3 regions of the Pseudomonas sp. S1(2024) genome follow, and region 2 is predicted to be linked to each of the others. Evidence: riboswitches for the same ligand, from Rfam matches in the RefSeq annotation. Region 2 holds a riboswitch; each other region holds the start of a gene.

Region 1 (4,913 bases), on a different contig from region 2:
CGCAGGCCGGTGGCGAACAGGCGGTGCTGGCCGCTGGTGGGGTCCACTTCCCAGATCGCGGCGCGCCCCTGTTCCTTGTCCATACCGTTTTCGCCTACGTTGCTGTTGGAGCCGACCGTCACGAAAAGCTTCTTGCCATCAGGGCTGGCGATCACGTTCTTGGTCCAATGGTGGTTGAGCGGCCCGCCTGGCAACTCGACCACTGGCTGGCCTTCATTGCGAATTTGCATGGCACCGGGCTCATAGTGAAAGCGCAGCAACCTGTCGGTGTTGGCGATATACAGGTCCTTGCCGACCAGCGCCATGCCGAACGGTGAGTTGAGCTCTTCGATGAAGGTTGTACGGATTTCAGCCACGCCGTCGTGGTCGGCATCACGTAGCAGGGTAATGCGGTTTGCGCTAGGTACGCCTGCGCCTGCCCGCTTCATCACCTTCTTCATGACCCAGCCGCGCAGGCCCTTGCCATCTTCGGGCTTGGGCGGGGCATTGGTTTCGGCCACCAGGACGTCGCCGTTGGGCAGCAGGTATAGCCAGCGAGGGTGGTCGAGCCCGCTGGCGAACGCTTTCACCTGAGTGCCTGGTGCTGTCTCGGGCTTGGCGTCCTTGGGCCAGCCCACTGCCGGGGCGATATTCACGGTGGGGAGGGTGGTCTTGACCGGAGCAGGCAGCTGGGGGGTTGGGCCACTACCGTCGAGTACATTCAGCAGGGCGGTTTCGCCGCAGGCAGTCAGGCTGGCGGCCAATAACCAAGGCGTCAGGTGTTTCATGGGGCGGCGTCCTCCTAACAGGGCCTATGAATTGAGAGGTCGGTGACATTCGCCAGGTTCCCGGAACCATCCAACTGCCGTTGCCGTTGCCGTTGCCGTTGCCGTTGCCGTTGCCGTTGCCGTTGCCGTTGCTTTTGCTTTTGCTTTTTAAGCGCGCGGTAGTTCAGGCACCGCCGATTGCGACTTCAGGAGGCCGAGCGAAGGGACTGCGGAGGGAGGTGACGGGCATGGATGCCCGTCAAGCGCTGAGGCCCCATGGATGGGGCCTGCAGCGCGTACTCCCGGGAGCAGGCCCGTAGCGAGGGGACCCCGGAGCGCAGCGTAGGGGCCGGATGATAGGAGCCAGCGTTTTTTGGTTACTTTTTGTCGCGTTTGACAAAAAGTGACCCGCCGTAAGGGCGGAAAGGTGAATAAGCGCCACCTTCGAGAATGAATGTTGACCTTGTTGTTGATGCCCACGCTTGAAAGCGAAGAGCGAAGAGCGAAGAGCGAAGAGCGGAAGAGTACTGGTTTTGATCTCGCGCATAGTCCATTTATGATGGCGACGCTGACTCACCTTTTCGCCCTTACGGCGAGTCACTTTTTGTCAAACGCGACAAAAAGTAACCAAAAAACGCTGCGCTCCCATCATCCGGCCCCTCCGCTACGCTACGGGGTTCCCTCGCGCCGGTCTTGCTCCCGGGAGGACGCGCTGCAGGCCCCATCCATGGGGCCTCAGCGCTTGACGGGCATCCATGCCCGTCACCTCCCTCCGCAAGACCTCTGCTCGGCCTCCTGAAGTCGCGAAGATCAAGATCAAGATCAAGATCAAGATCAAGAGCAAGAGCAAGAGCAAGAGCAAGAGCAAGAGCAAGAGCAAGAGCAAGAGCAAGAGCAAGAGCAAGAGCAAGAGCAAGAGCAAGAGCAAGAGCAAAAATCGTCAGAAACCGCAGTCGTGTAATACCAGTAATCGGAACTGGCTCCTCATGAAGGCTGGGCGTGGGGCACCTGCGGTGGCTCGCTTCACTACGACAGGAGACTTAAATAGGGCTCTGTGGGAGCGGGCGCGCCCGCGAACACCGGCGCAGCCGGTGCCAGCCACCGCGCTGGATTCTTCGCGGGCACGCCCGCTCTCACAACGGCCAAGTCGCGCTTGCGAAACGAGTTCCGGTCCCGGCCCGAGCCGAAGTTGCTTCAAGCCTGCTTGAGCAACAACGCCACCCCCGGGAAATACTGCCCCAGTTCGTTGTGCAACTTGCGATAGGCATACGGGAAGTACCAGGCGATGGCACAGGCGGTATGTTTCTGCAGATCGTCGACCAGGTCCTGCAGTTCCTCGGGGCTGGCATGCTGGCCAGCCTTCCACGGGCTGATGAACAGTGCACCAGCTTTCAACTGGCTGGGGTAGGCCACCTGGCGCGCCAGGGCAGTGGTCTGCTGCAGGGCGTCGGCCATGTCCAGCCGAGCGATTCTTGGCCAGCGCTGACTGACACTGAGGTACAGCGCTTCATCGGCACTGCTGATCGACAGGTCGCAGCGCCCTTCGTGTTCACCTTCGTCGCGCTGCTTCTTGCCGGCAAACTGCTGCAGCGCCGCCAGTTCGGCTTGCCAGGCCGCTGCGGCAAGCAGCCCCGTATTGGCGGCAGCGCCATGCCAGTAAGGTGCTTCGGCATCGCCAGCAAACTGGTTGAAGCGGTCAATACAGTCGCCCCAGCGCTCCAGCACCGGAGCAAGAAACTCCAGGCGCGGGTTGTTGATGATCTGGCCTCGCATGCTGCGCTCTCCTGTTGTAGTTGTGATCGCGTTCAGCTGAAAGTGATGGCTATGTGATATCACTGTATTCAGTGTGGCACAACAAGGTGAAATGGCCATTACCCAGGCGGAGCCTGTTCGGCTGCAAAGCGGCCCGCTTCGATTGACGCTCCCGGTCCAACCCTCTAACCTTCGCGCGTGTTTCAGGTGCCCTGCCAGCCCGTCTGGGCAGGGTGAAACTGGGAAGCCGGTAAGTGCCCGCATGGCGCGATTCCGGCGCTGCCCCCGCAACGGTAGGTGAGTCGCGGCCGCGCAGGGCCACTGGGTGCCAGCACCCGGGAAGGCGCGCAGGCCTGGGCCAAGGCCCGCTCACAAGCCCGGAGACCGGCCTGATACTGCCAACGGCATCACGGAGGGTGATGCGCGGTGCACCGTTGCCTACGGCCACGGCCCCTGCGCGTTCTCCGTCTGCCCGCCTTTTATCTGTCGCCGCGCGTTGCCGCGGGCGCCAGCCAGCGGAGAACCCTGATGAGCGAATCCACCGAACGCGACGAACGCCACCTGGCGCGCATGCAGCGCAAGAAGGCGATCATCGACGAACGCATCGCCAATTCCCCCAACGAATGCGGCCTGCTGCTGGTACTGACCGGCAATGGCAAGGGCAAGAGCAGCTCGGCCTTCGGTATGCTCGCGCGCGCACTGGGCCATGGCATGCAATGCGGTGTGGTGCAGTTCATCAAAGGCCGCAACAGCACCGGCGAAGAGCTGTTCTTCCGCCGTTTCCCCGAGCAGGTGCGCTACCACGTGATGGGCGAGGGCTTTACCTGGGAAACCCAGGATCGCCAGCGCGACATCGCCGCCGCCGAAGCCGCCTGGGCCGTTTCGCGCCAGTTGCTGCAAGACCCTGCCGTGCAGTTCGTGGTGCTCGATGAACTGAACATCGCCCTCAAGCACGGCTACCTCGACCTTGACCAGGTGCTGTCCGACATCCAGGCCCGCCCACCGATGCAGCATGTGATCGTCACTGGCCGTGCCGCGAAACCCGAGATGATCGAGCTGGCCGACACCGTGACCGAAATGGGCATGCTCAAGCACGCGTTCCAGGCCGGTATCCGTGCACAGAAGGGCGTGGAACTGTGAGCCAGCCGCGCCAGTGCCCTGCCGTGCTGATCGCGGCGCCGGCCTCTGGTCAGGGCAAGACCACCGTCACCGCCGCCCTGGCCCGCCTGCACCGCAACCTTGGGCGCAAGGTGCGGGTGTTCAAGTGCGGCCCCGACTTTCTCGACCCAATGATCCTTGAGCGGGCCAGCGGCGCGCCGGTGTACCAGCTCGACCTGTGGATGATCGGCGCCGAGGAAAGCCGCCGCCTACTGTGGGAAGCCGCCAGCGAGGCCGACCTGATCCTGATCGAAGGGGTGATGGGGCTGTTCGACGGCACGCCGTCCAGCGCCGACCTGGCGCGTCACTTCGGCGTGCCGGTACTGGCGGTGATAGATGGCACGGCCATGGCCCAGACCTTTGGCGCCCTGGCCCTGGGCCTGGCACGCTACCAGGCGGACCTGCCGTTTGCCGGTGTGTTGGCCAACCGGGTCGGCAGCCTGCGCCACGCGCAACTGCTGGAAGGTAGCCTGACCGAAGGCCTGCGCTGGTATGGCGGCTTGTCCCGCGAGCGCGGTATAGAGCTACCCAGCCGCCACCTGGGGCTGGTCCAGGCCAGCGAGCTGAACGACCTGGACGCTCGTCTGGATGCCGCTGCCGAAGCGCTTGGCGCCAGTTGCGATGCCGCCTTGCCGCCGCCAGTGACCTTTGCCGAACCCGAGCCGCAAGCCAGTGTCGCCTCGTTGACCGGTGTGCGCATTGGCGTGGCGCGGGACGAGGCCTTTGCCTTCACCTATGGCGCCAACCTCGACCTGCTGCGCAACCTGGGCGCGCAGCTGGAGTTTTTCTCGCCGCTGCATGACCGCGAACTACCAGCAGTGGACAGCCTGTATCTGCCGGGCGGTTATCCCGAACTGCACCACCACGCCCTGGCTGCCAACGCGCCGATGAGCGAGGCGATCCGTGCCCATCACGCCCAGGGCAAACCGTTGCTGGCAGAGTGCGGCGGCATGCTGTACCTGCTCGATGCCCTGACCGACGTGGCCGGCGAGCGTGCCGAGCTGCTCGGCCTGCTGCCGGGCGAAGCGACCATGCAGAAGCGCCTGGCTGCCTTGGCCCTGCAGGCGGTGGAACTGCCGGAAGGCACCCTTCGCGGTCACACCTATCACCATTCGTTGACCAGTACCGTACTGGAGCCGATCGCACGTGGTCTGAGCCCCAACGGCGGGCGCGGCAACGAAGCGGTGTACCGCCTGGGTCGGCTGACGGCTTCCTACGTGCACTTCTATTTTCCCTCCAACCCTGATGCGGCGGCGG
Region 2 (4,913 bases):
GGGTGGTGGGACTAAATGCCCGAATCTGACTGTTCACAGCAGTACAGACCGTGGGAGACATCGCCCCACCCCTTCCACCAAAGCGCCGATAAAGAATGCATCGTTTGCAAGCGACGATAGAAGCAAGCCAGCGCCTCTTGGTGAAACCCCTTCAAGCCGAAAAACCATAACGTGAGGAGCCGCCCATGGCAATGCAGGTAGGTAAGTTGATCGTGGGTGCGGATGTCGCGAAAGCTGAGCTGGTTATCCACCACGATGATCGTGACGAGATCATCAGGCTGAAAAACTCCAAACTCGAGATCAGAAGGTGGCTCAAGCAACAATCCCTCAACACCGCTATCGCTGTTGAGGCGACCAATGTCTATCACTTGGACCTGGTTGAATTGGCCCACAGCCTAGGCTTCGAGGTCTATGTCATCGATGGTTTTCAATTGAGCAACTACCGGAAAAGTGTTGGAGGACGGGTTAAAACCGACCCCTCAGATGCGCGGTTGCTGTCCCGTTTTTTAAAAAATGAGGGCGAGGACCTTCGCCCTTGGAGCCCGCCTCCCGCTGTCTACGGCAAGCTTCAGAGCCTCTTGCGACGCAGAGCCCTCTTGGTGACTACTCGTACTGCAATGACTCAGAGCTGGGCTAACGAAAGCCTTTTGAAAGCCGCCTTCGAAACTTTTGTGAAGTCGATAGATCGGCTGGATCAGTTGATTCAAAAGAAGATTAAAGAAGTACTGCGAGAAGCTGGGCTGCAGGAACAAGTCGCTCGCTGCCAGGCAGTAGAGGGCATTGGTTTTCTCACCGCCGCAGCATTGGTGATGGTTTTTATAAGGGGCGAGTTCAAAAGCAGTGACTCGTACATTGCATTCCTAGGAATGGATTTACGAGTCAGTGATTCCGGACAGAAAAATGGGCGACGTCGCCTCACCAAGCGAGGTTGTTCAGAAATTCGTCGCTTATTGCACAACGCTGCGATGGCGGCCAGCAGATCGGCAGCCTGGAAAGGGCTTTACGAACAGCATCGGAGCAGCGGTAAAGCAACAACCCAAGCCTTGGTAATCCTGGCAACAAGCCTTGGTAATCCTGGCAAGAAAGCTCGCGCGGGTGGCATTCGCCCTGATGAAAAATCAGGACGAATACGTCACCAAAGGCGGGAAACTGGCTTGCTGAAAACCATAGAATCTCCCACAGGTACTGCACAGATTTCAGAATGGGTGAACTTCCTGTGGGAGCGGGCAAGCCCGCGAAAGGGCCGGTACAGGCCCCACAAAAACAGTTACCAACTCACCACCATTTAGTTATAAGATAACGTTTCAGTTGACATCCATTCCTATCAGCGACCTCCCATGACAAGCGCCAGTGCCACCCCCACCCTGCTCACCCAGCGCCTGCAGAGCATCGACGCCCTGCGCGGCCTGGTAATCCTGTTCATGCTCCTGGACCACGTTCGTGAAACCTTCTTTCTGCACCGCCAGGTCAGTGACCCGATGGCCATTGATACCACCGAGCCCACGCTGTTCTTCAGCCGCACCCTGGCCCACCTGTGCGCGCCGGTGTTCGTCTTGCTGACCGGCCTTTCAGCCTGGCTGTACGGCGAGAAACACCAGGGCCGCGGCGATGTCTCGGCGTTCCTGTTCAAGCGCGGGCTGTTCCTGGTGGTGCTGGAATTCACCCTGGTCAACTTCGCCTGGACCTTCCAGCTGCCGCCCAGCGTCATCTACCTGCAAGTGATCTGGGCCATCGGCGTGAGCATGATCGCCCTGTCGCTGCTGGTGTGGTTGCCACGTGCCGCCCTGATCGCCGTGGGCGCAATCATCATCGCCGGCCACAACCTGCTCGATGGCCTGCACTTCGGGGTCGAATCCGCCCTGCATGTGCCATGGGCGATTTTGCATGACCGGGGTTGGCTGGAGTTCTCCGAAAACCTGCGCCTGCGCACCTCTTACCCGGTGCTGCCGTGGATCGGTGTCATCGCCCTGGGCTACGGCCTGGGCCCTTGGTTCGCCCGCGCGAGCGAGGCCGGCCAACGCCAGCATCGCCTGCTGCTGGCCGGGCTGATCGCGCTGCTGGGCTTTGTCGTGCTGCGCCTGGTCAACGGCTACGGCGAGGCGCCGTGGAGCGTTTACCCAACCGTCTCGCAAACCCTGATGAGCTTCTTCAACATCACCAAGTACCCGCCATCGCTGCTGTTCCTGGCCCTGACCCTGGGCTGTGGCCTGCTGTTGCTGCGCGCCTTCGAACGCGCCGGCCAGGCCCGCTGGATCAGTGCCCTGGCAGTGTTCGGCGCGGCACCGATGTTCTTCTACCTGCTGCACCTGTATGTACTGAAGCTGCTGTACCTGGCCAGCGTGGCGCTGTTCGGCCGCAACCATGGCGACTACTTCGGCTTCGATGGCATCGCCGCGGTGTGGCTGGGGGCAGTGCTGCTGGCAGTTTCGCTGTACCTGCCGGTGCGCTGGTTCGCCCGCCTGAAGGCGCGGCGGCGCGACATCACCTGGCTGAAGTACTTCTGAAAAGCGTTTTCACCCGGCGGCACGATGGTCTACCATGCCGGCCGCCGGTTTCCACCACGGAATCAATAGGGAATCCCAGGCCCGCCAGTTCGGGCCAAACGGAACTGCCCCCGCAACTGTAGGTGCCGAGCCTGCTCCATCAATGCCACTGGGCCACGAACCCGGGAAGGCCGGAGCCAGGCCATGACGCACCAGTCAGGAGACCTGCCGGCCCACATTCACCAACCGGCGGGGTGTCCGGGATTGGCCATCAGTGTTGCCCCTGCCGCCAGCTGGGGCTCGGCGATGCCTGTCCGTGCGTTCCTCACCCGAACTGTCCGATAGGAGATCGCCCAGCATGCTGCCCCGTTTTGCCACCCTGCTCGCCGGCCTCGGCCTTACCGGCCTGGCCCAGGCTGCTGCCACCCACTACCCGCTGACGGTCGACAACTGCGGCAAGCCGCAAACCTTCGCCCAGGCACCGCAACGCGCGGTCACCATTGGCCAGGCCAGTACCGAGATGCTCTACGCGCTGGGGCTGGGCGACAAACTGGCGGCCACCTCGCTGTGGTTCAACAATGTGCTGCCCGAGTATCAGGTGCAGAACGCCAAGGTGCCGCGCCTGGCCGACAACGAGCCCAGCTTCGAGGCGGTAGTGGGCAAACGCCCGCAACTGGTGACGGTGCAGTTCGAATGGATGGTCGGTGCCCAGGGGGCGGTCGCCACCCGCGAACAGTTCGATGAACTGGGCATCCCCACCTACCTGCTGCCATCGGACTGCGAAGGCAAGGACAACCTGGTGGGTGCCGACGGTACTCGCCTGCAGGCGTTTCAGGTCGACACCCTCTACAAGAGCGTCAGCCAGCTGGCGGCAATCTTCGACGTGCAGGACCGTGGCACGGCCCTGAATGCCGAGCTCAGAGGCCGCCTGGACAGTGCCAAGGCGCAACTGGCCGACAAGGACCTGTCCGCCACCTCGGCGCTGTTCTGGTTCTCCAGCGCCGATCTGCACATCGACCCCTATGTGGCGGGCCGCCAGGGGGTCGCCGATTTCATGCTGCGCACCCTTGGCGTGCGCAACGTGGTCGAGTCCAGCGAAGAATGGCCGACCGTAGGCTGGGAAACCCTGGCCAAGGCCAACCCCACCTGGCTGATCATTGCCCGCATGGACCGCCGCCGCTACCCCGCCGACGACTACCAGAAGAAGCTGGCATTCCTGCGTAGCGACCCGGTGACGCGCAACATGGACGCGGTGAAGCACGACCGCATCATAATCCTCGACGCCGACGCCATGCAGGCCGGCATTCGCTTGTTCAGCGGCCTGCAGACGCTGGCCGCCGCCTTCGCCAGCGGCAAAGCAGCCCCGTGATGATGCGCCTGCTACCCTGCATCGCCGTTGCCCTGGCCGCCCTGTTGGCGGCCCTGCTGGCCGGCACCGCCATCGGCGAAACCAACCTGTCGCCCGGCGTGGTCGGCCAGGTACTGGCCAACCACCTGTGGCAGGCCGGCTACCCGGCCGACCCGATCGACGTCGGCATCGTCTGGAACTACCGCCTGCCCCGCACCCTGGTTGCCGCGGCCTGCGGCGCCGGCCTGGCCACCTGCGGCGTGATCCTCCAGGCACTGTTGCGCAACCCGTTGGCCGAGCCTTACCTGCTGGGGCTGTCTGCCGGCGCCTCGACCGGTGCGGTGCTGGTGGGCCTGCTGGGCTTCGGCAGCCTGGCGCTGAGCATGTCCGGCGGTGCGTTCATCGGTGCCCTGGCAGCGTTCGCTTTGGTACTGTTGCTGGCCCGGGCAGCCGGCCCCAGCAGCAACAATGCCCAGGTGATCCTTGCCGGGATCGCCGGCTCGCAACTGTTCAACGCCCTTACCGCCTTCCTCATCACCATGTCGGCCACCGCCGAGCAGGCGCGCGGCATCCTGTTCTGGCTGCTGGGCAACCTCAGTGGCGTACGTTGGCCTTCGGTGTGGCTGGCCGTGCCAGTTGTACTGTTCGGGCTGTTGGTGTGCCTGTGGCATCGCCGTGCCTTGGATGCCTTCACCTTCGGTGCCGACTCGGCGGCGTCGCTGGGCATCCCGGTGCGGCGTACCCAGTTGCTGCTGATCAGCTGCGCGGCGCTGGTGACCGCCGTGATGGTGTCCATCGTCGGCGCCATCGGTTTTGTCGGGCTGGTGATCCCCCATGCCCTGCGCCTGCTGCTCGGCCCCGGGCACAGCCGCCTGCTGCCCGCCAGCGCACTGGGCGGGGCACTGTTCCTGATTGCCGCCGACATCCTGTCGCGCATCTTGATCCCTGGCCAGGTGATCCCCGTGGGCGTAGTCACGGCGCTGCTCGGCGCACCGGTCTTCGCGCTGATCCTGGTCAGCCGCCGGGGGCGCCCATGACGGTCATGACGGCGCTACAGCTGGCCCCCTTGAGTTGCCAGAACC
Region 3 (4,913 bases), on a different contig from region 2:
TGCGGTGGCACCAGGTCCGGGTCGTGGTACACCGCGCTGGGGTCCACCTGGTAACCGCGCGCCGGCTGGATGCCGACAAAGGTCAAGCCAAAGCGCAGGCCGGCCACCATCAGCCGGCCACTGCGGTACATCGGGTCCTGCTGCGGCGGCCCCCAGCGTTCCAGCACGGCCTGGCGGTTTGCCTCTGGCAGGCGCTCGAAGGCGGCCTTGTAGTCGGCCAGGCTCAGGCTCTGCGCGCACGGGCGCAGGTCCAGCTGGTCGAGGTCGTTGGTCACGCCACCGAGCAACTGATGGATCAGCTGCGTGCCGCTGCCCGGCAAGTCGGCCAGCGGATAGCCTTCGGCCTGCAGGGCCTTGAGTATGTTCAGCGCGGCCGCTGGCGTGTCCAGGCCAACGCCGTTGCCAATGCGGCCATCCCGGGTCGGGTAGTTGGCCAGCACCAGGGCCACGCGCTTTTGCGCATTCGGCAGGCGCGCCAGTTCGACCCAACGGCGGGCCAGTTCGGCGACAAAGTCCATGCGCTCGGGGTGGGCGCGGTAGCAGACCACGTCGGACTGGCTGCGTTCGCTGCGCCAGGCCATGTCCTTGAAACTGACCGGGCGGGTGATGATGCGCCCGTCCAGTTCGGGCAGGGCAATGTGCATGGCCAGGTCACGCGCCCCCAGGCCCTGCTCGCTGGCTTCCCAGCCGGGCTGGTTGTCTTGCGCGCAGATGGCCTGCAGCACCGGGATGTCGCGACGGAACGGGCGCAGGTTGGGGCGCTCCGGGCTGGACAGGGCAAAGCCGGTGGTGTTGACCAGCACTTCGGCACCCACCTCGTCCAGCCAGGCTTCGACCTGCTCCAGGCAGGCGCTTTCCTTGAGGCTGGCCACGGCGATCGGCAACGGGTTGAGCCCGGCGGCCTGCAGGCGCTGGCAGAACACATCGATGAACGCGGTATTGGCCGCCTGCAGGTGCGAGCGGTAGAACAACAGTGGCGCCACCGGCTGCTCGGGGTGCCACTGCGGGTACCAATCCTCCAGCGTGGCGCTGCCCTTGGCCGGGTGATACACGGCAGTGCGCGGCAGCGGCTGCGGCTCGTCCCAGGCATAGTCGCGGCCCAGCCACTGGCTGGCCAGGCAGTTGAACAGGTTGATGGCGTTGGCCTTGCCGCCCTGGCGCAAGTAGTGCCAAAGGCGTTCGGCCTGCTCGCCGCTGACACTGCCCAGGCTGGTCAGCTCCGGGTCGGGGCGGTCGTCACCCGGCACCAGGATCAGCTGCACGCCACGGCCGGCCAACTCGACCAACTGCTCGACGCCATAGCGCCAGTAGCCGACGCCGCCGTGCAGCGACACCAGGATGACTTTGGCATGGCGCAGCACCTGGTCGACGTACAGGTCGACCGAGGCATGGTTCTGTACCTGCATCGGGTTGGCCAGGCGCAGGCTGGGGTAATCCTCGGGCAATTGCTCGGCGGTATCGGCGAGCAATGCCAGGTGCGAATCGCCGCTGCAGAGAATCACCAGCTCGGCGGGCGTCTGGCCGAGGTCGGCAATGCTGTCATCCGGCACGAAGCCGCCGGGCTGGGTCCGCAGCAGGTGCATGCGTCAGGCGCCCAGTGCCTGGCGCAGGCGCGCTTCCAGCTGGGCGGCGTCAAGGTCCTGGCCAATCAGCACCAGGCGTGTGATGCGCGGCTCGTCGGCGCGCCAGGCGCGGTCGAAGTGCTTGTCGAAACGGGTACCCACGCCTTGCACCAGCAGGCGCATCGGCTTGCCCGGGATGGCAGCGAAGCCTTTGGCGCGCAGGATGCCGAATTCCACCACCAGCTGGGTCAGGGCATCGAGCAGCAGGCTTTCGTCGGCTTCGGGCAGGTCGATGGAGATGGAGTCGAAGGCGTCGTGGTCATGATCGTCATGGTCATCGCCGTCATGATGCGAATCGTGGTGGGTACGGCGGCCATCGATGTGCGCCTCGGACTCGGCGCCCACGCCCAGCAGCACCTCCAGCGGCAGCTTGCCGCTGCTGGCCTCGATCACCTTGACCGCCGGCGGCAGTTCTTCAGCCACCTCGGCGCGGACCTTGGCCAGGCCTTCGGCGTCGATCAGGTCGGCCTTGTTCAGCACCACCAGGTCGGCGCTGGCCAGCTGGTCGGCGAACAGTTCGTGCAGCGGCGACTCGTGGTCCAGGTTGGGGTCGAGCTTGCGCTGGGCATCGACCTGGTCCGGGTAGGCGGCGAAGGTGCCGGCGGCCACCGCAGGGCTATCGACCACCGTGATCACCGCGTCGACGGTGCAGGCATTGCGGATTTCTGGCCACTGGAAGGCTTGCACCAGCGGTTTGGGCAGGGCCAGGCCGCTGGTTTCGATGAGGATATGGTCCAGGTCGCCACGGCGTGCCACCAGCTCGCGCATCACCGGGAAGAACTCTTCCTGCACGGTGCAGCACAGGCAGCCGTTGGCCAGCTCGTAGACGCGGCCGGTGGCTTCTTCTTCGGTGCAACCGATGCTGCACTGCTTGAGGATTTCGCCGTCGATGCCCAGTTCGCCGAACTCGTTGACGATCACCGCAATGCGGCGGCCCTGGGCGTTGTCGAGCATGTGGCGCAGCAAGGTAGTCTTGCCCGAGCCGAGGAAGCCGGTGACGATGGTGACGGGGAGCTTGGCCAGTGTTTTCATGTCGCATTGCCCTTGGCAGATTGGCGCGGGCATGCAGGACGACAGCCGCAGGCCAGGCCGGCCGGGCTTGTTCGCCACCGGATCACCCCGCCCGGTTGAAAGTCGAAAACGTGACGAGGCAGGTCTCCTGGCTCGCACCGTTCCATGTACCCGCTGGTGCAGCGGGCTGGCGGGATGACGCCTTCCCGCGCGCGGGCGCAGTGGCTGTGTCGATCCGTTGTCGGTGCTTACAGTTGCGGGGGCAGCCGCGGCTTGTACCGCGTTCCCGTCTTAGCTTCGGCCTGGCCGAAGAACCTCGAAGTGGCAAGGCTACGCAGTGGCTGGCGGGTGGTCAACCATTGCTGTCGGGCTGGCCGACAGCAAGTGGCGCAACTGCGTTACAGTGGTGGCTTTGAGCAGCGAGGCCCACCGGTGAAACCCCTGAACAAGCGCGATATGGCACGCCTGGAGCGTGAACTGGTGGTTTGCCTGACCGAAGCCTGCGAAACCGCCAAGGCGGAGATCGTCGGTTTCAGCTGGCTTACCCATCGTCTCGCGCCCGAGAATTTTCCGGCCAGCCTGCGTATTACCTGGGTGTTCGAGCGAGAGGCCGACAAGGCCGCCGCCGTGGCGGGCGACGCGAAGGTGCGCATGCTGGCACTGACAGGCCTTGCGCTGGAGCAGGCCGGCATTCAGCTGGATCATCCGGCCTGGCATGTGCGGTTTGACAGTGAAGAGGCCTGCCAGCAGAGCCACGGGGGCGACTGGACCAGGCGCTTGATGGGGCGCTGAACCAGGGGCATGCGCGGCCCTGGCTCTTGTAGGAGCGGCCTTGTGTCGCGATAGGGCTGCGAAGCAGCCCCAGGGTTTCAGCATAGTGGCACAAATTGCTGGGGCTGCTTCGCAGCCCTATCGCGACACAAGGCCGCTCCTACAGCGCACGCGGCGCACTCGCGGAATCTGTTTTCCCGCGACAACGATGCCTCTATCCGTTAGGCTACGCATTCCCCTGTCACGAGGTGTTCGTCCAATGCGCCATTGATGCCGCCGTCCCTTCGACGGCCAGTCTTCAGCCTCCGGCTCGCTCCGGAGATGTCGCGGCATTGGTGGAGTTGTGCATGACGAACACGTCGATCCTGACGCTGGACAGCGTCTCCTTGGCCTTGCCTGACGGCAGGCTGTTATTTACCGACCTCAGCGAAACCTTCGACCAACGCCGCACCGGCCTGGTCGGGCGCAACGGTGTGGGCAAGAGCCTGCTCGGGCAGGTACTTGCCGGCCAGCGCGAACCAAGCAGCGGCCAGTGTCGGCGCCTTGGGCGCATCCATCTTCTGGACCAGCAGGTGATCGAGCACAGCGCCACGGTCGCCGACCTGGCCCAGGTGGGCGCGGTGCTCGCTGCGCTGGAGCGCATCGAGCAAGGCAGCGTCGCACCCAGTGACTTCGACACCGTCGGCGAACGCTGGGATATCCGCGAGCAATTGCAGGGGCACCTGCAACGCCACGGCCTGGGCCAGCTCGACTGGCACCAGCCCGCCCACAGCCTGAGCGGTGGCCAGGCCATGCGCGTGGCGCTGGTCGGCGCCTGGCTCAGCGAAGCGGACTACCTGATCCTCGACGAACCGAGCAATCACCTGGACAGCAACGCCCGCGCCCAACTGCTGAGCATGATCGAAGCCTGGGACCGGGGCTTGCTGGTGATCAGCCATGATCGCAGCCTGCTCGCGCACATGACGCGCATCGTCGAATTGTCCAGCCTGGGCTTGCAGGCCTATGGCGGCAACTACAGCTTCTATTCGGCCCAGAAAGCCAGCCAGACGGCGCTGGCCCAACAGCAACTTGCCCGGCTGAAACAGGAGCAGCAACGCCAGGCGCGCGAACTGCAGCGCCAGCGCGAAGACCTGGAACGTCATCAAGCCCGCGCCGGGCGCAACGCCAGGCACGCCAACCAGGCCAAGATCCTGGTCGACCGCCAGCAGGAACGCAGCCAGGCCACTGCGGGCAAGCAGTGCCGCGACCATCGCGACGCCCGGCAGACGCTGCAGGGCAAAGTGCGTGACGCCGCTCACGAAGTCGAGCAGGACTGCGCCATTACCCTGCATGCACCCACGCCGCAGCGTCATCCGGGCCGCGAAGTGCTGGCCTTGCAGGCGCTGCACCTACCCCGCGGCACGCGCAAACCATTGAACCTGCGCTTGTGCCTGGGCCAGCGGGTGGGCCTGGTCGGCGCCAATGGCAGTGGCAAGTCCACCCTGCTCAAGCTGATGAACGGCGAGTTGC

What was found. Region 2 has a riboswitch for cobalamin ahead of ACLCGK_RS12905 (ABC transporter substrate-binding protein). Riboswitches for the same ligand answer to the same signal wherever they lie in the genome.
Region 1: linked by a shared signal. The riboswitch ahead of cobO (cob(I)yrinic acid a,c-diamide adenosyltransferase) and the one ahead of ACLCGK_RS12905 (ABC transporter substrate-binding protein) in region 2 are both predicted to bind cobalamin.
Region 3: linked by a shared signal. The riboswitch ahead of cobW (cobalamin biosynthesis protein CobW) and the one ahead of ACLCGK_RS12905 (ABC transporter substrate-binding protein) in region 2 are both predicted to bind cobalamin.

What each region holds. Positions count from the first base shown of each region.
Region 1 covers NZ_JBKGFP010000125.1:10,002-14,914, forward strand. Annotated here, with positions in the region: gene ACLCGK_RS30825 (PQQ-dependent sugar dehydrogenase) at 1-767, opposite strand, end outside; gene ACLCGK_RS30830 (hypothetical protein) at 1,941-2,519, opposite strand; cobalamin riboswitch at 2,687-2,906, shown strand; gene cobO (cob(I)yrinic acid a,c-diamide adenosyltransferase) at 3,027-3,638, shown strand; gene ACLCGK_RS30840 (cobyrinate a,c-diamide synthase) at 3,635-4,913, shown strand, end outside.
Region 2 covers NZ_JBKGFP010000047.1:44-4,956, forward strand. Annotated here, with positions in the region: partial or broken gene ACLCGK_RS12895 (IS110 family transposase) at 186-1,161, shown strand; gene ACLCGK_RS12900 (DUF1624 domain-containing protein) at 1,338-2,504, shown strand; cobalamin riboswitch at 2,533-2,731, shown strand; gene ACLCGK_RS12905 (ABC transporter substrate-binding protein) at 2,842-3,852, shown strand; gene ACLCGK_RS12910 (FecCD family ABC transporter permease) at 3,852-4,868, shown strand; gene ACLCGK_RS12915 (ABC transporter ATP-binding protein) at 4,865-4,913, shown strand, end outside.
Region 3 covers NZ_JBKGFP010000088.1:21,508-26,420, forward strand. Annotated here, with positions in the region: gene cobN (cobaltochelatase subunit CobN) at 1-1,583, opposite strand, end outside; gene cobW (cobalamin biosynthesis protein CobW) at 1,587-2,654, opposite strand; cobalamin riboswitch at 2,754-2,967, opposite strand; gene ACLCGK_RS24370 (hypothetical protein) at 3,066-3,425, shown strand; gene ACLCGK_RS24375 (ATP-binding cassette domain-containing protein) at 3,752-4,913, shown strand, end outside.